DNA from 2 places in the Pantoea sp. C2G6 genome. Region 1 is predicted to be linked to the other one. Evidence: predicted binding sites of a transcription regulator. Region 1 holds the regulator's gene; the other holds the start of a gene.
What was found. Region 1 encodes LexA, which represses DNA repair genes until DNA is damaged. Its sites were predicted from a motif close to TNCTGTATGTACATACAGNA; they were not measured.
Positions count from the first base shown of each region.

Region 2: ACCW71_RS00780 (DNA translocase FtsK 4TM domain-containing protein) is a predicted target of LexA. The motif match lies at 9,707-9,726, and genes of this name have one in related genera.

Region 1 covers NZ_JBGMNJ010000013.1:29,108-41,018, reverse strand. Annotated here, with positions in the region: gene dnaB (replicative DNA helicase) at 1-1,383, opposite strand, end outside; gene ACCW71_RS15990 (quinone oxidoreductase) at 1,480-2,463, shown strand; gene pspG (envelope stress response protein PspG) at 2,675-2,950, opposite strand; gene dusA (tRNA dihydrouridine(20/20a) synthase DusA) at 3,119-4,111, opposite strand; gene ACCW71_RS15975 (conjugal transfer protein TraF) at 4,216-5,466, opposite strand; gene ACCW71_RS15970 (hypothetical protein) at 5,644-5,904, opposite strand; gene zur (zinc uptake transcriptional repressor Zur) at 5,928-6,449, shown strand; gene ACCW71_RS15960 (CsbD family protein) at 6,511-6,723, opposite strand; gene dinF (MATE family efflux transporter DinF) at 6,889-8,211, opposite strand; gene lexA (transcriptional repressor LexA) at 8,309-8,923, opposite strand; gene ACCW71_RS15945 (diacylglycerol kinase) at 9,029-9,397, opposite strand; gene plsB (glycerol-3-phosphate 1-O-acyltransferase PlsB) at 9,526-11,911, shown strand, end outside.
Region 2 covers NZ_JBGMNJ010000001.1:162,030-173,940, reverse strand. Annotated here, with positions in the region: gene pflB (formate C-acetyltransferase) at 1-110, shown strand, start outside; gene pflA (pyruvate formate lyase 1-activating protein) at 276-1,016, shown strand; gene ACCW71_RS00800 (MFS transporter) at 1,070-2,221, opposite strand; gene serS (serine--tRNA ligase) at 2,542-3,834, opposite strand; gene ACCW71_RS00790 (replication-associated recombination protein A) at 3,927-5,270, opposite strand; gene lolA (outer membrane lipoprotein chaperone LolA) at 5,278-5,889, opposite strand; gene ACCW71_RS00780 (DNA translocase FtsK 4TM domain-containing protein) at 6,071-9,646, opposite strand; gene lrp (leucine-responsive transcriptional regulator Lrp) at 9,765-10,259, opposite strand; gene trxB (thioredoxin-disulfide reductase) at 10,782-11,750, shown strand; gene cydD (heme ABC transporter permease/ATP-binding protein CydD) at 11,894-11,911, shown strand, end outside.

The sequences.
Region 1 (11,911 bases):
GGCGTAGTTGTCGAAGCGCGACCACTGGCCGTTAAAGGTCAGGCGCACCGTGCCGATCGGTCCGTTACGCTGTTTACCCAGGATGATCTCGGCGATCCCTTTGAGATCGCTGTTTTCGTGGTAGACCTCATCGCGATAGATAAACATGATCAAATCCGCATCCTGCTCGATCGAGCCCGACTCACGCAGATCCGAGTTGACCGGGCGTTTATCGGCGCGCTGCTCCAGCGAGCGGTTGAGCTGCGACAGCGCCACTACCGGCACATTCAGCTCTTTCGCCAGCGCTTTCAGCGAACGGGATATCTCGGCGATCTCCAGCGTACGGTTGTCCGATAGCGACGGCACGCGCATCAGTTGCAGGTAGTCGATCATAATCATGCTTAAGCCACCGTTTTCACGGTAGATACGCCGGGCGCGCGAACGCACCTCGGTCGGTGTCAGGCCAGAAGAGTCATCGATGTACATGTTCTTCTTTTCCAGCAGGATGCCCATGGTGCCGGAGATGCGCGCCCAGTCCTCATCATCCAGCTGGCCGGTACGAATGCGGGTCTGATCGACGCGGGAGAGCGACGCCAGCATACGCATCATGATCTGTTCGCTGGGCATCTCCAGACTGAAAATCAGCACCGGCTTATCCTGCAACATGGCGGCGTTTTCGCACAGATTCATCGCAAAGGTGGTTTTACCCATCGACGGACGGGCCGCGACAATAATCAGGTCAGAGCGTTGCAGGCCGGCAGTCTTTTTATTCAGATCCTGATAGCCGGTATCGACGCCGGTAACGCCGTCGTGTGGCGTCTGGTAGAGCGATTCAATGCGCGAGACGGTCGCTTCGAGGATCTGCTCAATGTTTTTCGGGCCGGCATCTTTATTGGCGCGCTCTTCCGCGATTTTGAAGACGTTCGACTCCGCGAAATCGAGCAGCTCCTCGCTGTTGCGGCCCTGCGGATCATAACCGGCATCGGCAATCTGGTTAGCGACGGAGATCATCTCGCGCACCACCGCGCGCTCACGCACAATATCCGCATACGCGCCGATGTTGGCCGCGCTGGGAGTATTTTTCGCCAGCTCAGCCAGATAAGCGAAGCCGCCCGCCATCTCCAGCTCACCGCGGGTTTCCAGCGATTCCGACAGGGTAATCAGGTCAATGGGCTGGCTGTTTTCCAGCAGCCGCTGCATCTCTGAAAAAATCAGCCGGTGCGAGCGGTTGAAAAAATCATTCGCGACGACACGCTCAGAGACGTTATCCCAGCGCTCGTTATCCAGCATCAACCCACCGAGCACCGACTGCTCCGCTTCCAGCGAATGCGGCGGCATTTTTACGCCGGCCAGCTGACGATCCTGCGTTTCGTTCGATTTGTTGGTGGGTTTATTTCCTGCCATAGTGAATGCATTACCGATCTTCTGTGGGGACGCGCAAGTATACCTTAGTTGGGGTGCGCGCCTCACCCCCATGATGAAACAATCACAGGAGTCAGAATGACAAAGCGTATTCAGTTCAGCGCGCATGGCGGACCAGAGGTGTTAGAGTGGCGGGATTTTGAACTGGCTGATCCTGCCGCCCACGAGGTGCAGGTCGAGCATCGCGCCATCGGCATTAACTACATCGACACCTATGTGCGCAGCGGGCTCTATCCGGTCAGCGCCTTTCCCTCCGGGCTGGGGACAGAAGCGGCGGGCGTGGTGGCGCGGGTTGGCCGTGAGGTGACGCGCTTTAAGCCGGGCGATCGGGTGGTCTATTGTCTGGCGTCGATCGGCGCTTACAGCGAAGCGCATAATGTGGCGGAAGATCGCCTGATGCCGCTGCCGGACGCGATCGGCTTTGAGCAGGCGGCGGCCAGCTATCTGAAAGGGCTGACCACCCAGTATCTGCTGCGCCAGACCTATAAAGTCAGCGCCGGTGAGACTTTCCTGTTTCACGCTGCCGCAGGCGGCGTCGGCCTGATCGCCTGCCAGTGGGCGAAAGCGCTGGGTGCGCATCTGATTGGCACCGTCGGCTCAGCGGAAAAAGCGGCGCTGGCGAAGAGTGCCGGTGCCTGGGCGACGATCAACTACCGTGAAGAGGACATTGCGCAGCGCGTCAGCGAACTCACCGACGGCAAAAAAGTGGCCGTGGTCTATGACTCCGTGGGCAAAGACACCTGGGAAGCGTCGCTCGACTCGCTGCGCCGTCACGGCCTGATGGTCAGCTTTGGCAACGCCTCCGGCCCGGTTACCGGCATCGATCTGGGCATTCTGAATAAGAAAGGCTCGCTGTTTGTCACCCGCCCTTCGCTGTTTGGCTACATCACCAACCTTCAGGAGCTGGAAAGCGCCAGCGCCGAACTCTTTTCACTGCTGGCCAGCGGTGCGATCAAGGTTGATGTGCCGGAACAGCAGAAGTTTGCGCTGAAAGAGGCCCGCCAGGCGCACCAGCAACTGGAGAGCCGCGCCACCCAGGGTTCGTGCCTGCTTATCCCCTGATTCAAAGGCAACAAAAAGGGCTTCCCGCGGGAAGCCCTTTTCTTTTTTTATTTTTTGTTCGCGCTGGTGTAGGGACAGCGGCGATGAATTCGTGTCGAGTCGATGGCACATCGATTTGACGTGGGACATCCTGCCAGAAAAGATAAGTAAAAAATATGTTTAATTGCGGCTGAAGGGTGAACAATCACACACACTGTGATCTTCTCCGCAATTATCGCCAGCCTTTCTTCTCTAAGCTGTTGATCCTGCGCTTGAGCTTGCGCCATTCGCGCGCATTCCGATCCTCACGATCGCCAAAAAAAGCGCGATAGAGCCAGACGGCGATCACCGCCAGCACCAGCCACGGCAACACTTTGATAACAAGTGCAAAGAGTCCCCCGACAAACATCACCAGGGTCGCCACCACCAGAGCTGCCAGCACGCCCAGCAGCGAGACGCCGGTCAGCAACAGCATCATAAAAAAGCCTAATACGAATAAAATTTCCACTTCAGCGCTCCTGATTAACATCGACTGCCACGATCATTACAAAATGCGCGCCAGCTTTTATATAGATGATTTTAAAGGAATTTTCTGACAGACCGCAGCTAAGCACTGGTGAAAAACACCAGGAAGTGGCGTAAAAAAAACCAGCCCTTAAGGCTGGTTGTGAGGGGTTCAGGCTTCCTGGGGGATTTTATCGGCCACCAGCGCCAGCGCCGCTTCCAGCACCCGGACATCGGCCCCGGGCTTATGGGCATTTTCACTCAGGTGGCGTCGCCACTGACGCGCGCCCGGGATCCCCTGGAACAGCCCCAGCATATGGCGCGTAACGTGTCCCAGATAGGTGCCCTTCGCCAGCTCCGCTTCGATATAGGGATACATGGCGCGCACCACCGCGACCGGATCGGCAACCGGATGCTGGCGACCAAACAGCTGCTGATCGACCTGCGCCAGAATGCCAGGGTTCTGATAGGCCTCACGCCCCATCATCACGCCGTCAAGATGTTGCAGATGGGTCTTTGCCTCTTCCAGCGTTTTGACACCGCCATTGAGCGCGAGCGTCAGATGCGGGAAGTCACGTTTCAGCTGATAGACCCGGGGATAATCCAGCGGGGGAATCTCGCGGTTCTCTTTCGGGCTAAGACCCGAGAGCCAGGCTTTGCGGGCATGGATAATAAAGGTCTCGCATTCACCGCGCCCGGCGACCGTGCCGATAAAATCGGTCAGGAACTGATAACTGTCCAGCTCATCAATGCCAATGCGGGTTTTTACCGTCACCGGAATCGACACCACATCGCGCATCGCTTTGATCGCATCCGCGACCAGATCCGCTTCAGCCATCAGGCAGGCCCCGAAGCGGCCATTCTGCACCCGGTCAGAGGGGCAGCCGACATTCAGGTTAATTTCATCGTAGCCGCGCTGCTCAGCCAGCTTTGCGCACTGCGCCAGCGCAGCCGGATCGCTGCCGCCGAGCTGCAACGCCACCGGATGCTCTGCCTCGCTGTACGCCAGGTAATCCCCTTTGCCATGAATAATCGCGCCGGTGGTTACCATTTCGGTATAGAGCAGGGTGTCGCCGGTCAGCTGACGGTGGAAATAACGACAGTGACGATCGGTCCAGTCGAGCATAGGGGCGATGGAGAAACGTTGCGAAGAGAAGTTAGCCATGAAGCGCAGGTAATCCGGTAAGTAAGAGTGATGGAATTCTGTGCAAGGATAACACAAGGGCGGGCGATAGTGCATCGCCCGCCCCTGAACAGCCGGTGGAGAAATTAGAAATTAAAGCCCAGCTGCACCATCGCGCCCCAGGTGTTGTTTGCCCCGACCGAACCGGCCAGATCCAGATGCACCGCCTTGTTAAACGGTGACAGGCCGAAACCGGCGGTCGCGACATTTTCATCATTCGAACGCATGTCAGCCCGATACCCCGCGCGCAGCTGCAACCAGTCAAGCACACGGTATTCGGCACCGACCGCCGCGTACTGGCTGCTCTCCTGGGTTTTGAAGCGTCTGGTTTCCGTCAGATCGACATCGCCGGTGACGGTAAACGGACCTTTATCCCAGGCGAGACCGGTGGTGACCAGTGGACGGATCTGGTAGGTGTCGCGGAAGCCGTTAACCTTTTTCGTTTGCAGATCGCGGGAGATCAGGTTCTGCCCGGTGACACCCAGCGTCCAGTTTTCCGCAAAGGTGGTCGCCAGACCGGCATCAACGTTAAAGCCGGTATGGGTGCTGCGATACTGGCTATTGTTGATGTCGCTCTTGTCGTAGTTGTAAATGCTGGCGGTGTAGTTATAGAGCCAGGTTTTCTGCACTTTCGGGGTCACACCCACCGACACCGGCTGACCAGCGATGGTGAACTCATGCGCCACCGCCACACCATAATCGGTGTTCAGTGCAGCCAGGCCATTCGCACTGGAGCGCAGGTTATTTTGATCGCCTGGACGGGGAAGCACGGTGCCGTTAGCGACGCCGCGCAGATAGTCAATATCGCTCTGCACCACATTGGCACGCACATGCGCCGTGCCGTAGGCTTTGGTGATAAAGGCGAATGGCAGCGTTTCGTTAGGGATGGTGACAGCCACTGCCGCACCGGCGCTGCCGTCCGCTTTATTTCCGCGTAAGTCGCTGAGCTGATTGGCCACATCGCCTGAAGCGGCACGTACTTCGGGATAGCCACGCAGATAATCGGCAAACGTCAGGTTGCCAAGCACGTTGCGATAGCGATCCACGGTATCCGTGATGTCATCCACTTTATCGATCAGATGATCTTTGTCGGTGACCTGAACACCGGCTGAAGGAAAAATAATACTGACGCTGTCGTCAGGTTTAGCCCGCGTCATCAGTGCCGGGTTAGCCAGCACCGCGGAGCCATAGAGAGAAGATGCGACGCCGGTGCCGCCCATGGCGTCATTGCGTGCATCATACCAGGTCCCTGCCGCCATGGCGGAAGAAGAGAGGAAAAGCGCGGTCGATACAGCGGGATAGATCAGCGCTGAACGTTGAGCGAATTTTTTCACCATTTGCCTGCCATCACCTGAGAAATTCACTGAGATAAGCCGTTGAAACATTCAACGACTGAATAGTTTGTTAGCCATATTGTGAACGTCAGCTAACGCTTTATTGCTGTGAACTCAAAGGAAACAGTGTCTTAATTCAAAGGATTGGATGTTTTCCAATCAAAAAAACGTTGTAATTGTTCAGACCAGGCGAAGGAAATAAGAATAAGACCAGACCTCGCTTAAGTCTTTCTGAACATTACTGCTTAACTCCGTGAGATGCAAAGCAAAATGGCGGTTAATTCCTCTTAAAGCCATCAGCCGATGGATCTGATTTGTCGTCAGATTCCGTATAAAAGAGCAGGCAAACGCCCTGATCGCTGTTTTTTCAGGCAAATAGTGCTGTTTTATCAGACAAAAACCAACCTCAGCAGCGGCAACCTTTGTGTGATAAAATAACATCACTTATCCAGCGGAGAATTTTCATGTCAAACATGACCTCACAGCAAATTATGACCCAGGCGGAAAAGCTGTGCCTGCAACGCGGTGTGCGTCTGACTTCGCAGCGTGCTGAGGTGTTACGCCTGATGGCCGAGCAGCCAGGCTCTATCAGCGCTTATGATCTGCTGGATCAGCTGCGGGTCAGTGAACCGCAGGCGAAACCGCCGACCGTCTATCGGGCGCTGGAGTTTCTGCTGGAGCAGGGTTTCATTCATCGGGTGGAGTCGAACAACAGCTACGTGATGTGTCACCATTTCGAGGCCCCGGCGCATACCTCGGTGATGCTGGTATGTGACCGCTGTGCAGCGGTTACCGAGAAACAGGCGCAGGGCGTAGAAAACATTATTGCGACGCTGGCGGGAGAAGCGCAGTTTGCCTTACGGCATAGCGTGATTGAGGCGCATGGCCTGTGTGTCAACTGTGCGGAAGTGGAAGCCTGTACTCAGCATGAAAGCTGCCAGCACGATCATCAGAGCGAAGGGAAAAAGCGCGGAAAAAAAGGGTAGCACACATCCCTGTGCTTTGCCGGCCGGGTAATGCCGGCGGGCAGGAATCCTCTGCTGAGGTTTACCAGCGGTGGTCTTTGTTCTGACCTTCCCAGTCCGTTACCTCACGCTCTGCATCTTCCTTCGCATAGCCGTAACGCTCCTGGATTTTACCGACCAGCTGATCGCGTTTCCCTTCGATGACCTGCATATCATCATCGGTCAGCTTGCCCCACTTCTCTTTCATTTTGCCTTTGAACTGTTTCCAGTTGCCGCTGGCTTCGTCTTTATTCATAGCAGACCTCCCATCCTCGGGTTTAATGTTTATTTCGCGACACAGCAAAATAACGCTATAAAGCGCTGGTTAACTGCGCCGTATAGAGTTAATTGTAGTCATGAAAACGAGGATGACGGAATAATACAGAATAATCCGTAGCCGCTGCGCTCAGCGCCCGCCCGCTCAGGCGTCAAACCAGCTGTTCTGAACCCAGTGCCTGCGCCAGATCAGCCACAGGGAGAGGCCACGCAGCGCGAGGAACACCGTAACCGCCAGCCATAACCCGTGGTTGCCCAGCAGCGGCAGACTCAGCAGCGTCAGAAAGTAGCCAGCCGCGGCCAGCACCATGCTGTTTCGCATCTCGCGCCCGCGGGTCGCGCCGATAAACATCCCATCCAGCAGATAACACCAGACGCCGATCAGCGGCATCACCACCTGCCAGAACAGGTAGCGGTCCGCAGTTTGCTGCAACGTCTCAAGCGAGGTCAGCAGCGTGACAATCTGCGGGCCAAAAAACGCATACACCAGCGAGAAAAAGAGCGCCACCACCACCGCCTGACGGCAGGCAGAGCGCCAGACGAGCCGCAGCTGGCTGCCATCTTTTGCGCCATGCGCTTCTCCCGCAAAGGCTTCCACCGCATAGGCAAAGCCATCCAGCGCATAGGCGGTAAAGGTGATAAACATCAGCAGCACCGCGTTAACCGCCACCACGTCCGGCCCGAGGCGCGCGCCCAGCACGGTCAGCGAGGCGAAACAGAGCTGGAGCAGCAAAGAACGCAGCATAATATCGCGGTTCAGCCGCAGCAGGCGCTGAACGTCGCCGCGCCAGCTCTGCTTCAGCATTGCCATGGTGATGCCGCGCAGTTTTAACACCCGCCAGACCATCACCGCACCGACGCCCAGCGTGATGTACTCCGCCAGCGCCGTGGCGGTAGCCGCGCCCGCCACACCCCAGTGCAGACCCATCACCAGCCAGAGGTCGAGAAGGATGTTGACCAGGTTACCCACCACCAGCAGGATGACCGGCGCGCGGGCGTATTGCACGCCCAGCAGCCAGCCGAGGATCACCAGGTTAGCCAGCGTAGCCGGCGCACTCAGCCAGCGGATCTGAATAAACAGCGCCGCCTGTTTCAGCACCTCAGGATCGCCGCCCACCAGATGGGTGGCCAGCTGAATAATGGGATAGCGCAGCGCGATAAACAGCAGCCCAGCCAGCAGCGCAATCAGCAGCGGCTGCGTCAGGGCACGGGCCAGCGCGGGCTTATTTCCAGCGCCAAACGCCTGTGCCGTGAGGCCAGTGGTGCTCATCCGCAGGAACAGCAGCAGCATGAAGAGAAAACTGGTGACAGTGGTCCCGACTGCAACCCCGCCAAGATAGACCGGGCTGTCGAGATGACCAATAACGGCGGTATCGACCACACCCAGCAGGGGAACGGTGATATTTGAAAGGATCATCGGCAGCGCGAGCCGCCAGAGGTTTTTATCGGTTGCCGTAATAAAGCGCATTCGCCGTTCCGTGCTCAGTGTCGCTGCGAAGAGGCAGCGACAAAATTAGGGCAGACAGAATAGCATCAGAGCAGGCGAATGCACGCGGGCATCAGAATCAGAGCCACTCGCCGTTGCGCACCACACCCACCGCCAGACCTTCTACCGTCAGCGACTGCGCGCGCGTGTCGACCACAATCGGGTCGAAGTCACTGTTTTCCGGCAGCAGATGCACGATAGCACCCTGCTTTTTCCAGCGTTTCACTGTTACTTCATCGTCGATGCGGGCAACCACAACCTGACCGTTGCGCACATCCTGGGTTTTATGCACCGCGAGCAGGTCGCCATCCATAATGCCAATATCTTTCATCGACATTCCACTGACGCGCAGCAGGAAGTCGGCTGAGGGCTTGAACAGACCCGGATCCACCTTGTAGTGGGTCTCGATATGCTCCTGCGCCATGATCGGTTCACCGGCAGCCACCCGGCCAATCAGCGGTAAGCCTTCAGAGGGCTCTTCTTCCATAAGCAGACGGATGCCGCGTGAAGCGCCAGAAACAATCTCAATCACCCCTTTACGCGCCAGCGCTTTAAGGTGCTCTTCTGCCGCGTTCGGCGAGCGGAAGCCCAGCTGCGCGGCGATTTCCGCACGTGTAGGCGGCATGCCCGTCGAAGAAATATGGTCGCGAATCAGGTCATAGACCTGCTGCTGCCTGCTGGTTAATGCTTTCATCCCGCCCCCTGGTTGTTTATACAGTCGCTGTGAGTATATACAGGTATTGGCGAAATGGAAACCGATTGTCAGGTAAAACGCGCTCCCAGCGCGGTTTTGGAAGGCTTATCGCAAATGTGTCCAGAGCAGCGCGATCCAGACAAACAGTGCCAGTATGATGCTGATCAGCACCGCCGCCGAGCCCATATCTTTTGCCCGGCCCGCCAGCGGATGATGCTCCTGGCCGATGCGGTCAACCACGGCTTCAATGGCGCTATTGAGGATTTCAACAATGACCACCAGCACCACCGCCCCTATCATCAGAATGCGGGAGACCACATCCACATCCAGCCAGCAGGCCACGACAATGGCGACCAGCGCGGCCAGCGCCTCCTGGCGAAACGCCGCTTCATGTTGCCAGGCGGCACGCAGCCCCTGCCATGAGTAACCTGCGGCTTTCACGATTCTTATAAGACCGGTGGCATTATTTGCCATGATGTGGGAACCCTTTCTTCGGATTGACGTCAATGTCTGGGCTGCGTGCAATTGGCACCACCACAGATCTTCGCTGCGCTTTCTGGTATGCTTGCGGCGCTTTGCTAACAAGAGGCTTCATGTTGTCTATGTCAGGTTGGCGTAAACTCTATTACAAACTGCTTAATTTACCACTGTCGTTTTTGGTAAAAAGTAAGGCCATTCCGGCCGATCCCGTTTCTGAACATGGTCTGGATCCGACCCGACCTATTATGTACGTTCTGCCTTATGATTCGAAGGCTGACTTACTGACTTTACGCGCGCAGTGTCTGCGGCACCATCTGCCCGACCCGCTCTCTCCACTGGAGATTGATGGCTCACTGCTGCCGCGCCACGTTTTTATCCACGATGGCCCGCGTGTCTTCCCCTATTTTGTGCCCAGCGTGGAGTCGGTGAAGATCTTTCACGATTACCTCGACCTGCACCGCAATAATCCCGAGCTGGATATTCAGATGCTGCCGGTCACGGTGATGTTTGGCCGCGCGCCAGGCCGTGAGGTTCAGGGCGAGCCAACGCCTCACCTGCGCGTGCTGAACGGCGTACAGAAGTTCTTTGCGGTGATCTGGCACGGACGCGACAGCTTTGTCCGCTTCTCGCCAACGGTGTCACTGCGCCGGATGGCGACCGAACATGGCACCGATCAGTCGATCGCCCAGAAACTGGCGCGTGTGGCGCGTATTCACTTTGCCCGCCAGCGGCTGGCGGCGGTGGGTCCGCGCTTACCGGCGCGTCAGGATCTCTTTAATCGCCTGCTGCAATCCAAAGCGATTGAAAAGGCGGTGGAAGATGAGGCCCGCAGCAAAAAAATCTCCCATGAGAAAGCGCAGCAGAACGCGGTGGATATGATGGAAGAGATCGCCGCCAATTTCTCCTATGAAGCGATTCGCGTCACCGACCGCGTAATGGGCTGGCTCTGGAGTCGTCTCTATCAGGGCATCAACGTTAACGGCGGCGAGAAGGTGCGCCAGCTGGCGCAGGATGGTCATGAGATTGTCTATGTGCCCTGCCATCGCAGCCATATGGATTATCTGCTGCTCTCCTATGTGCTCTACCATCAGGGCCTGGTGCCACCCCACATTGCGGCGGGCATCAACCTCAACTTCTGGCCAGCCGGCCCGATTTTCCGTCGGCTGGGCGCCTTCTTTATTCGCCGCACCTTTAAAGGCAACAAGCTCTACGCCACGGTGTTCCGCGAATATCTTGGCGAGCTGTTCACCCGCGGTTATTCGGTCGAGTACTTTGTCGAAGGGGGCCGTTCACGCACCGGTCGCCTGCTCGATCCTAAAACCGGCACTTTAGCGATGACGCTCCAGGCGATGCTGCGCGGTGGCAACCGTCCTATCACCCTGGTGCCGATCTACATCGGCTATGAGCATGTGATGGAAGTGGGCACTTACGCCAAAGAGCTGCGCGGCGCGGCCAAAGAGAAAGAGGGCTTTATGCAGATGGTGCGTGGCTTACGCAAGCTGCGCAATCTCGGTCAGGGTTACGTGAACTTTGGCGAACCGCTGCCGCTGGTCAACTATCTCAACAAGCGCGTGCCGGAGTGGCGTGACGCCGTGGACCCGATCGAACCGCAGCGTCCGGGCTGGTTAACGCCGACCGTCAACGATATTGCCGCCAGGCTGATGGTGCGTATCAATGAAGCGGGCGCGGCCAACGCCATGAACCTCTGTGTGACCGCCCTGCTCGCCTCACGTCAGCGCTCACTTACCCGCGAGCAGTTGATCGAGCAGCTGGAGTGCTATACCCAGCTGCTGCGCAACGTGCCTTATTCGCCGAATGCCACCGTTCCCGATCTCTCCGCAGAAGCGCTGCTCGATCACGCGCTGGGCATGAATAAGTTTGAGAGCGAAAAGGACAGCATCGGCGACATCATCATTCTGCCGCGTGAGCAGGCAGTGCTGATGACTTACTACCGCAACAATATTCATCACATGCTGGTGATGCCGTCGCTGATTGCCGCCATTGTTCAGCAGCATCAGGCGCTGAGCGAAGCTGAGCTGCTGCGCCAGGTGAGCCTGATCTACCCGATGCTGAAGAGCGAGCTGTTCCTGCGCTGGCAGAGTGACGAATTGCCGCAACTGCTGGCAGAACTCTGTCAGGAGCTGGCGCGTCAGGGCCTGATTACGCGCGAAGCGGGTGAACTGCGCTTTACCGCCGCCCGCTACCGTACGCTGCAACTGCTGGCGGCCGGGGTGCGGGAAACGCTCCAGCGTTATGCCATCACCTTCTCGATTCTCAGCGCCAAGCCGACGATCAACCGCGGCACGCTGGAGAAAGAGAGCCGTACGCTGGCACAGCGCCTGTCGGTGCTGCACGGTATCAACGCCCCGGAGTTCTTCGACAAAGCGGTCTTTACCTCACTGGTCCTGACGCTGCGCGATGAGGGTTATATCAGCGATAAAGGTGATGCTGACGTGTCGCAGACCCTGGCGACCTGGCACATCCTGGCTGACCTGGTGACCAGCGATG
Region 2 (11,911 bases), on a different contig from region 1:
AATATCCGCAGCTCACCATCCGCGTTTCCGGTTACGCTGTACGCTTTAACTCGCTGACAAAAGAGCAGCAGCAGGATGTGATTACCCGTACGTTCACTCAGTCACTGTAATCACCGCCTTATCCCGATAAAAAAGGCTCCTCGCGGAGCCTTTTATCTGAAAGTCGGCTCTGGTGGTCATCTTTATCAGGATCCCCACCAGAATCGATTTCCTGCCCTGAGCGCAACAGAGATTGCGCCGTCTGTCCCGGCAGACTCACTGGAGAAAACATCGCAATGTCAGTTAAAGGTCGTATCCACTCATTTGAATCCTGCGGTACCGTTGATGGTCCCGGCATCCGTTTCATCACCTTTTTCCAGGGCTGCCTGATGCGCTGCCTTTACTGTCACAATCGTGATACCTGGGATACGCATGGCGGCAAAGAGATAAGCGTCGAAGAGTTAATGACGGATGTTCTCTCCTATCGCCATTTTATGAATGCCTCTGGCGGTGGTGTGACCGCGTCGGGCGGCGAAGCCATTTTGCAGGCTGAGTTTGTACGCGACTGGTTCCGCGCCTGCAAAGCCGAGGGGATTCACACCTGTCTCGACACCAACGGCTTTGTACGTCGCTACGATCCGGTGATCGATGAGCTGCTCGACGTAACCGATTTAGTAATGCTTGACCTTAAACAGATGAATGATGACATTCATCAGATTCTGGTTGGGGTATCGAATCATCGCACGCTCGATTTTGCCCGCTACCTGCAGAAAAAGGGAAAGCGGACCTGGATTCGCTTTGTCGTGGTACCCGGCTATTCCGACGACGATGACACGGCTCACCGCCTCGGTGAATTTACCCGTGACATGGAAAATGTGGAGAAGATTGAACTGCTGCCCTATCACGAGCTGGGTAAGCATAAATGGATCGCGATGGGTGAAGAGTACAAGCTGGATGGGGTGAAACCACCGAGTAAAGAGACGATGGAGCGGGTCAAAAATATACTCGCCAGCTATGGTCACGAAGTAATGTACTGATCCATTCCCCACAAAAAAGGGAGCGTTACGCTCCCTTTTTTGTTGCTCAGCAATCAGGCGTGGGCCACCGGTGTAGCATGATGCTCAGCTTTACGCAGCAGCATCACCAGATAGATCACCGCCACTGCCGCAATCATCACGAACAGTAATCGATCAGAGTAGCTCTGCATCAGAACAGATGTCATCGCCGGCCCCACCAGACTGCCAATGGTATAGCTCATCAGCAACGCCTGATTCATCGCAACCAGTTCATGGTGGGCGACCGTTTCACAAGCCCAGGACATCGCAACCGGATAGAGCGTAAAGCCCGCCAGTCCCAGCACAAACAGGGCTGGCGCCATCGCGGCGTTGGTCAGCATCGCCATCGCTCCCAGAATAACCACGAAAACCTGCACCCGCAGCACCAGCATACGACCAAAACGGTCGGCCAGACGCCCAATCGGCCACTGTCCGACAATGCCCGCGCTGACCAGCAAGGCCATCCAGTAACCCACATTGCCATCACTCATACCAAGATGCGACAGATAGAGCGGCATCAGTCCGTAAAGCGAACCCAGAACAATGCCAGAGATGATGCAGCCGTTAATACCGAGACGGGAGCTGCGGCGGCGCAACATCGGCCAGATTCGGACAGGCGCAGCTTCCGTCGCTTCGGCACTGGCAGAAACGCGGGTGAAGACCAGCGGCAGTATGGCGCATAAAACCAGCGAGGTAACCCAGGGAATAACGCTTAACAGCGCGGTAGAGAGTTCGCTGACCAGCAGCTGGCCCGCCACGGTGCCGAGATAGTAAACGATCATATAGGCCGCCAGCAGCTGGCCGCGATTGCGTACCGTTCCGCTACACAACAGCGCGCTCTCGACCACAACCCATATCAGCGCACAGCCAATACCAGCCATGAAACGCAGTGAGCTCCACGCCCAGAAGCCATCAAGCAGTGCCAGCAGCACGGTCGCCACGGCAAACAGCGCGGTAGCCAGGTAGTAACTCCGGTTAAAACCATACTCTCTGATCAACCAGCCCGCCAGTAAAGTTCCTGCCAGGTTACCTGTGTAGTAGGAGGAACTCACGATGCCCACCTGCCAGGTGGTCAGCAAGTCATGCGCCAGCCACAGCGGCACAAGCGTATTCAGCACAGCAATCGCGACGGTCATTAACATCAGGCCGCAAAGCAGCAACATCACAGGGCGTGACCAGGTTGACATAGAGAAGAGGAACCAGAGCAAATGAAGGAAATTGCGCGCAGTTTGCCACTGACTTAACTAAAGTCAATGGCGGTAAATTTTCAGCAGCACATTTTGCTGCCTGACAATTTAATTTGCTAATCTTCAGTAGGTTACAGAGCCTGCAAGCCGCTGAGCCAGAATTGCTATCTCTATGAAAACTGTAGTTTTTAAGCGCCCTGCACCATCTGCTATCGATAACGTTTATTTGTGATAAAAAAACAGGGTGACTGACAGGCTATGAGGGCTACGAGGCATAAAAAAACCCGGCCGGAGCCGGGTCTGATAAACGGAGAGAAAGTTTAGCCGATGATCTCGACGCCGTTCATGTAAGGGCGTAAAACTTCAGGCACAGCGATACGGCCATCTTCCTGCTGATAGTTTTCCAGCACCGCCACCAGGGTACGGCCAACGGCCAGACCTGAACCATTCAGGGTATGAACCAGACGAGTCTTCTTATCCTGTTTGCCGCGGCAGCGCGCCTGCATACGACGTGCCTGGAAATCGCCCATATTGGAGCAGGAAGAGATTTCGCGGTAGGTGTTCTGCGCCGGTAGCCACACTTCAAGATCGTAGGTTTTGGTCGATCCAAAGCCCATATCACCGGTACAGAGTAAAACCTTACGATAAGGCAGATTAAGCAGCTGAAGCACTTTCTCGGCGTGACCGACCAGTTCTTCCAGCGCTTCCATCGACTGTTCCGGGTTGACGATCTGCACCATTTCAACTTTATCAAACTGATGCATACGGATCAGGCCGCGCGTGTCACGACCGTAAGAACCCGCTTCAGAACGGAAGCATGGCGTGTGAGCCGTCAGTTTAACCGGCAGGCTCTCCTCTTCCAGAATCTCGTCACGCACTAGGTTGGTCAGCGGCACTTCCGCGGTTGGGATCAGCGCGTAGTTGCTGCTGTCTGACTCCTCTTCCAGCGGACGGGTGTGAAACAGGTCTTCGCCAAACTTAGGCAGCTGTCCGGTCCCGTAGAGGGTTTCGTGGTTAACCAGATAAGGCACGTAGGTTTCAAGGTAGCCGTGCTGTTCAGTATGCAGGTCAATCATGAACTGACTCAGTGCACGATGCAGGCGGGCAATCTGCCCCTGCATTACCACAAAGCGCGAACCGGTCAGTTTCACGGCAGACGCAAAATCGAGACCCTTAGCGGCTTCACCCAGTTCAACGTGATCTTTCACCTGAAAATCGAACTGGCGCGGCTCACCCCAGCGGCTGATTTCCTGATTTTCGCTGTCATCTTTACCCAGCGGCACTTCATCTGCCGGTATATTTGGCAGCGCCAGCGCAAAGTCACGGATTTGATTCTGCAGTTCATCCAGTTCTGCTTTTGCGGCATCCAGGCGTTCGCCCAGCGCGTTCACTTCCTGACGCAGCGGCTCGATGTCTTCCCCACGTGCTTTGGCCTGACCGATGGATTTGGATCGGGCGTTACGCTCTGCCTGTAGATTTTCTGTTTCCACCTGCAAGACTTTGCGACGCTCTTCGAGCGAACGCAGCGTTTCCACATCCAGTTTAAATCCCCGGCGTGCCAGTTTTTCTGCGACTGCGTCTGGCTCATTACGCAGCAGATTGGGATCGAGCATGCTTATCCTGTGTATAAAAAGTTGGTTGAAAGAAGGGACGAATTCCAGCGGAATACGTTGAAAACATTGCTCACATTACCGTAACGTCTGTTTCAGCGGTAGCGTTTTGTCGGGCTATTTTGATCCTGCTCAGCCAGCCAGCTTAGCTTTTCACCAATCTTTACCTCCAGCCCGCGCTGGGTGGGATGGTAATAGCGCGCATTGGCCATTTCCTGCGGAAAATAGACTTCACCTGCGGCGTAGGCGTTGGTTTCATCATGAGCGTAGCGGTACTCTTTACCCAGCCCCATCTCTTTCATCAACTTGGTGGGCGCATTGCGCAGGTGCTCCGGCACGTCATAGTCGGGATGATCGCGCGCATCACGCATCGCGGCTTTAAAGGCGGTGTAAACCGCATTACTTTTGGGCGCGCAGGCCAGATAGACGATCGCCTGAGCGATGGCACGTTCCCCTTCCGCCGGGCCGACGCGGGTGAAACAGTCCCAGGCCGCAATCGCCACCTGCATACCCCGTGGGTCAGCGTTTCCGACATCTTCTGAGGCGATAGCCAGCAACCGACGCGCCACGTAAAGCGGATCGCCGCCGGCGGTGATAATGCGGGCATACCAGTAGAGCGCCGCATCGGGTGCGGAGCCGCGAACCGATTTATGCAGTGCGGAGATCAGATCGTAAAAACGATCGCCTTTGTTATCAAACCGCGCGGATCGCTCTCCTGACACTTCATTCAGCAGCTGCGGAGTCAGTTCACGCTGGCCTGACGCGCTGGTCTCGGCCATGTCAGCCATCATTTCCAGCGTATTGAGCGCCCGTCGGGCATCGCCATTGACCAGCTCAGCGATCATTCTGCGGGTGTTGTCCGGCAGGACGATGTCGCTGTCACCGTAACCGCGTACCTTATCCTGCATCGCCTGATCCAGCACCTGCTCAATATCAGCGTGGGTCAGCGATTTCAGCAGATAGACACGGGCGCGTGACAGCAGCGCGGAGTTGAGTTCAAAAGAGGGATTTTCTGTGGTGGCCCCGATAAAGGTGATGGTGCCATCTTCAATATGCGGTAAAAAGGCATCCTGCTGACTTTTGTTAAAACGATGCACCTCATCGACAAACAGGATGGTGCGTCGCCCGGCATGTTTATTCTGACGGGCGCGCTCTATCGCTTCACGGATCTCTTTGACGCCTGAAGTAACCGCCGAGATGCGCTCCACATCGGCATTGCCATAATGCGCGATAATTTCAGCCAGCGTGGTTTTGCCGGTCCCGGGCGGTCCCCAAAGAATCATGGAGTGCAGATGCCCTGCTTCAATGGCACGCGGCAACGGTTTGCCCGCGCCCAGCAGGTGTTGCTGACCAATGTACTGTTGCAGGGTTTCTGGCCGCATCCGCGCGGCCAGAGGTTTAAAATTTTCGGTGGAAAAATCCAGGGACAGGTTACTCACCATGACCTCACTGACGTTGGTCGTCCACCGTCACGCCTTTAGGCGGTGTGAACGTAAATTTATCCGGGCTGATCGCGCCATTCTGCTGGCTTTTCAGCTGGTAGTCGCTGCGCTGACCATCCTGTTCGATAGCGCTGAAGCGGTTGATGGTGCCGCCGGGAGTCACCTGGATGGTGAACTGTTTCAGGTTGCCGTCGCTGTTTTTCGGCGTCAGCTCAAAATTGTCACCCTGCTGTTTGATGTTGTATTGCTTCCAGTCATTTGACTGATTACGGGCAATCAACATAAACGGCGTGTTGCTGGTCGCGTTCTGCAACAGGCTGACGGTCGCCTGCTCAACAAACGGATTGTAGAACCACAGCGATTTGCCGTCAGAGATAATGATGCTTTCATCCGGGGCGGTCATATGCCAGTTAAACAGGCTGGGACGCTTGACCCACAGTTCGCCTTCCCCGTCCTGCACATTAGCGCCGCTGCTGTCGGTGACTTTTTGCGTGAAGCTGGCGTGGAAGCTGCTGACCTTGTTCAGGCGCTGTTGCAGATCACTGGAAGCATCAGCCAGAACGCTGGCTGATGAAAAGGTGGCCAACAGGCCCAGAGCGATTGCGCGTAATTTCATCTGCTTCAATTCCTTATTTAAACGTTCCCATCGATAACTGCATTAAGCCTGGTCGCCGTTCCGTCATCAGAACAGAGGAAAAAACCGAAAGCTGATTCAGATATGGGGTTTAACCGCACAAAAACAATGAGCCAGTCGCAACTGGCTCATTGATAACTGTTTCAAAACCTGTCATTCACCGCTACATATCATGGGGCGGTGGTGAAAGCACTTCACGGTTGCCGTTGTGCCCCGGCGCAGAAACGATGCCCTGCGCTTCCATCTGTTCGATGATACGTGCCGCACGGTTGTAGCCGATGCGGAACTGACGCTGCACACCGGAGATTGAGGCGCGACGCTTATCCACCACGAAGCTCACCGCCTGGTCAAACAGCGGATCAAGCTCTTCATCACTCTCCATACCGCCTGGGCCTTCACTCTCTTCGCCTGCGGTAATGCTGTCGATATATTGCGGACGACCACGCGCCTTCCAGTCCTGAACCACCGCGTGCACTTCCTGGTCACGCACAAAGGCACCATGTACACGAATCGGTAACGAGGAGTTTGGCGGCATGTAGAGCATGTCACCCATCCCCAGTAACGACTCCGCGCCGCCCTGATCAAGAATGGTGCGTGAGTCAATTTTGCTGGACACGGTAAAGGCGATACGAGTCGGGATGTTCGCTTTGATCAGGCCGGTAATCACATCCACCGAAGGACGCTGGGTTGCCAGTACCAGGTGGATACCCGCCGCACGCGCTTTCTGTGCCAGACGCGCAATCAGCTCTTCGACCTTCTTCCCGACCGCCATGATCAGGTCAGCAAACTCATCGACCATCACCACGATATAAGGCAGTTTTTCCAGTACCGGCGGCGTCATATCCATGCTGTCACCCGGCTTCCAGAACGGATCGGGAATCGGGCGGCCCATGGCGTCAGCCTGTTCCACTTTTTCGTTGTAACCCGCCAGATTACGCACGCCCAGCGCCGACATCAGCTTATAGCGACGCTCCATCTCGCCAACACTCCAGCGCAGCGCATTGGCCGCATCTTTCATGTCGGTGACCACTTCGGTCAGCAGGTGCGGAATGCCTTCATAGACCGACAGCTCAAGCATTTTCGGGTCGATCATAATGAAGCGGACTTCTTCCGGCGTTGCCTTATAGAGCATGCTGATAATCATGGCGTTCACACCCACCGACTTACCGGAACCGGTAGTACCGGCCACCAGTAAGTGCGGCATTTTCGCCAGATCGGCCACCACCGGCTGACCGGCAATATCTTTGCCCAGCACCACCGCCAGCGGTGAAGGATTATCACGGAATTTAGGGCAATCCAGCACTTCACGCAGATAGACGGTCTGACGATGTTTGTTCGGCAGTTCCAGACCCACGTAAGGTTTACCGGGGATCACTTCCACCACACGAACCGCCACGGTCGAGAGTGAACGGGCTAAATCGCGCGACAGGTTAGAGATGCGAGCCGCTTTTACCCCAGGGGCTAAGTCGAGTTCAAAACGGGTGATCACCGGACCCGGTGAGATGCCAACCACCTCGGCTTTTACGCGATAATCACCTAACCGCGACTCCACCAGGCGAGCGGTCTGCTCCAGGGAGAACATATCGACCGGCTCTTCCTCTTCCGGTGGCGCAGTCAGCAGGTCCATGGAAGGCAGCGGGGTTGACGGCTTCTCCAGCGGCTGCTCATGGCGCATCAGGAAAGGATGGATCAGGCTGTCGTGCAGCGAAGGCTTCGGCTCTTCCACGGGCTGAGCCGCTGGCACCGCCGGCGCGCCATAAGCAGGCGCAGCGGGTGTCGCAGGCGCAGCGTAAGCCGGTGCAGCCGTGCCATAAGCGGGTGCGGAAGTGGCCACAGGCGCGCTGTAAGCTGGCTCCGGTGCTGCTGGCGCAGCGTAGGCAGGCTCTGCCGGTGAGAAACTGGCAGGCGCGGGAACCTGAGCCGCTGCCTGAGGGGTGGCGACCTCACTCATCTGCTGCCAGGGTTCATGTGAAGCGGCAGGGGCTTCCGGCTCCGGCGTAGCAGCAATAGTAAACAGCGGTTCAGACGGGCCGTCATCAACCAGATCTTTCATCGGAGAGAAATCAAAGGCTGACGCGGTATCAATGTTGAACACCGGCGACTCTTTTTTCACTTCAGGCTCATAGCGCTGCTGTTGCTGCTCGGCAAACTGACGCGCCAGTGCCGCCTGCTGATGCGCTTCCTGCTCATCTTCCTCCTCCTGCTGCCAGCTGCTGCCATAGCGCTGCTGCTGTTCAGACTGGAAGGCCTGGCGCAGTTCAGCCTGCTGCAACGCCTCTTCAGCTTCAGTCTCAGGTGCAGCAGCTGCGTCAGCAACCGCCACACTCGTCGATTTCGCTTTCTCTTCCGCCATGCGCTGAGAAGGCAGCTTAATGCCATAGGAAGCCAGCTCACGCCGGGTCGGCAGTTTAACCGGGTTAGGACGTGGCAGGGTCGGACCGATACCCTGCTTAACCTGCGGATTGAGAGACGTTTCGGGAGCCAGATCGAAAGCGGGCGCGGTGCGGGTCACCGCCTGGGCTGCCGCAGCGGTGGCGGTGGCCGCGGCGACTGGCACGTCAGGCAACGATGGCGTGTCACGCCAGTTACCCATTTTCGGCTCGTCATCGTCGTAAGCATTAAATGAGTGCGCAGCGGGCGCCTCGTCAGGCATCTCAAAATGGTAAAGCGGTGGCGTGGCGGCCGGTGTCGCAGCATGCTGCGCCGCTGCCTGGGCCGTTGCCGCTGACTGAGCGGTGGCGGCAGCATAAGCGGCAGTATCTGAAGCGGGTTGTGCTACCGGGGCTGAAGGCGAAACCGCCGCCGCAGGCGCTGGCGTCGTAGCCGATGCACTGACAGGCGCTGGCGTCGCGGCCGGAGCCGCCGCTGGACTGGCAGCCGCTGACGTCGCGGCTGGCGTAATGGCCACCTCAGCGGCTTCAGCGGTAGCGGCGACCGCGGCGCTGGTGGCAGCCGCGGCTTTCACCAGCAGCGGATCCTCTGAAGACAGGACAGGCTGTGCGGCACGACGAGGGGCAGAGAGCAGCACATCATCCTCCTGCTGATCCGCCGCATGCAGCAGTGGAACGTCGCCGTCATCCTGAGTATCCCGCTCATCCTCTTCCTGCCAGGGCTCATCGTGGCGTGAGCGATTACTGGCAAAAGTGAGCACACCCATGACAACACCGCCGATACGTTCCGCGATGGTAAGCCATGACCAGCCGGTATAGAGCGTGACCCCCGCTGCCCAGACGCAAAGCAGGGTCAGCGTGCCGCCCGCCGGACTGAACCAGGGGGCAATAGCGTTACTGACCAGGCTGCCGATTACCCCGCCGGAGGCGAAATACCAGATGTCGTCCGCGTTGAGTGCCGCCAGGCCGCAGGTGGTGACCACCAGCGCAAGGACGCCAATCAGCCGCAGGCCAATGGCAAAGTAATCGATATAGTCCTGGTTATCGCGCTGGCGGAAAGCGATCCAGCAGAGGCCCAGAATCACCGGCGGAATGGCGTAAGCCATAACACCAAAAATGAACAGCAAGGTGTCAGCGAGCCAGGCACCCACGCTGCCGCCAAGGTTGTGAATGGGTTCATGCCAGGCCGTTTGCGACCAGCTCGGGTCGGAAGGGTTAAAGCTGACTAACGAAACCATCAGGTAGATGGCAAACAGCGCCACCAGAATAAGCAATGCTTCCAGCAGACGACGTCCACTGCTTAGCGATTGTAACGAAACGTCTTTGTCTTCTGTGTATTCCTGGCTCAAGAGAACTCTCCAGGTGCCTGTAAAGTAAGAAGCAACAGCGCCGGGCTGGCCCGACGCTGGTCCTGTATGAATTCACAGGAGTGTACCGAAATCTCACAGGTTTTGCACCTGCCCCGCATCAGCGAGTTTTGATCACCAGTCGATTGCTCTGTTTGACCTCTTCCATCACCACGTAAGTCCGCGTGTCGTTTACGCCCGGCAGACGCAGCAGGGTCTCACCCAGCAGTTTGCGGTAGGCGGACATATCGGGCACGCGGGTTTTCAGCAGGTAGTCGAAATCGCCAGAAACGAGGTGACACTCCTGAGTTTCCTCAAGTTTTTGCACCGCGGCGTTAAATTGCTCAAACACATCGGGCGCACCACGATTCAGAGTAATCTCAACAAACACCAGCAGTGAAGCATCCAGATAATGTGGGTTTAACTGCGCAGTGTAGCCAAGGATGAAGCCCTGACGTTCAAGACGACGCACGCGCTCAAGACATGGCGTAGGCGATAATCCTACACGTTTGGAAAGCTCTACGTTTGAAATGCGACCATCTTTCTGAAGTTCATTCAGAATATTCCTGTCAATTCTGTCGAGATCTTTTCCGGGGCGTTTCTTATTGTCTACCATTATTATTGTCTCTCTTAATTCCTTCCCTTTACCTGCCTCGCCCTGAAAACGCTCATTGTTCGGGGCATTTCTGAAGTGAGCTAACAGAGCCTGTGTGCTATCACACTTATTGATATGACGCATGTTGTCTGTCCACATCATGCGTCATGACCTATAGCAGGCTGCTTTTATCTGGCTTTACATGCAAAACAGGGGAGGAAACCCTGTTTTATTCCGATAAATGTTATTCGCTTCTGATAATGTTTTCGCAAAAGCGCAGGCGATTGTCAAAGTAAAATCACCAAATTCAGTACAAGATGCCAGACAGACCGCTGGGTATCTGTTTTTAAATGAGTATTTTTGAACTATTGCACCAGCAAAAACCGATTTTTGCCCCCTTTTAGCGCAACGGCCAGGCACAATCGCCACTCATCGACTACGCCGTTTGCAGCTATCGTTAACAAAATTGGCTAAGCCTTGTCATTGCCGCCAGATATTCCCTACAATCGCAGGCTATGTCAGCCGAATGAAACTGAGGAACGCATGAGTACGGCCAAACACAGTAAGTTACTCATTCTGGGCTCCGGTCCAGCGGGTTATACCGCAGCCGTTTATGCTGCACGCGCCAACCTGAATCCGGTGCTGATTACCGGTCTGGAAAAAGGCGGACAGCTGACCACCACCACCGAGGTGGAGAACTGGCCGGGCGACCCGCACGATCTGACAGGTCCGGCGTTGATGGAACGCATGCAGGAGCATGCTGAAAAATTCAACACCGAGATTATTTTCGATCATATCCACACCGTGGATCTCCAGAACCGTCCGTTCCGCCTGGTCGGTGACAGCGGCGAATACACCGCCGATGCCCTGATCATCGCCACGGGTGCGTCAGCCCGCTATCTCGGTCTGCCTTCTGAAGAGGCGTTCAAAGGCAAAGGCGTCTCCGCCTGCGCCACCTGTGACGGCTTTTTCTACCGTAATCAGAAAGTCGCGGTGATTGGCGGCGGTAACACCGCCGTAGAAGAGGCGCTTTACCTGGCCAACATCGCCTCTGAAGTGCACCTGATCCACCGCCGCGACAGTTTCCGCGCCGAGAAGATCCTGATCGATCGGCTGATGGAAAAAGTGCGCAGCGGCAACATTGTGCTGCATACCCACCGCACGCTGGAAGAGGTGGTCGGCGACCAGATGGGCGTTACCGGTCTGACCCTTCGCTCAACCCAGAACAGCGATGAAACCGAAGCGCTGGAAGTGGCCGGTCTGTTTGTTGCCATCGGACATAGCCCGAACACCGCCATCTTCGACGGTCAGCTGGCGCTGGAAAATGGCTACATCAAAGTGCAGTCTGGTCTGCATGGCAACGCCACCCAGACCAGCATCCCTGGCGTCTTTGCGGCGGGCGATGTGATGGATCATATCTATCGTCAGGCGATCACCTCTGCGGGCACCGGCTGTATGGCTGCGTTAGACGCTGAGCGCTATCTTGACGGGCTGGTTAAAAACGATCGGTAAGTTGTTAATCCTCTGATCTTAAATGTTCCAGGCGACGGTTTTTCAGTCGCCTTTTTTATTGCCCTCATGCTAGATTCTTGCGCCTGAAGTGAGGGGAATCTCATCCCCTTTTCATCCCTCATCGACATTTAACATGGTCTCGCATGGATAAATCGCGGCAG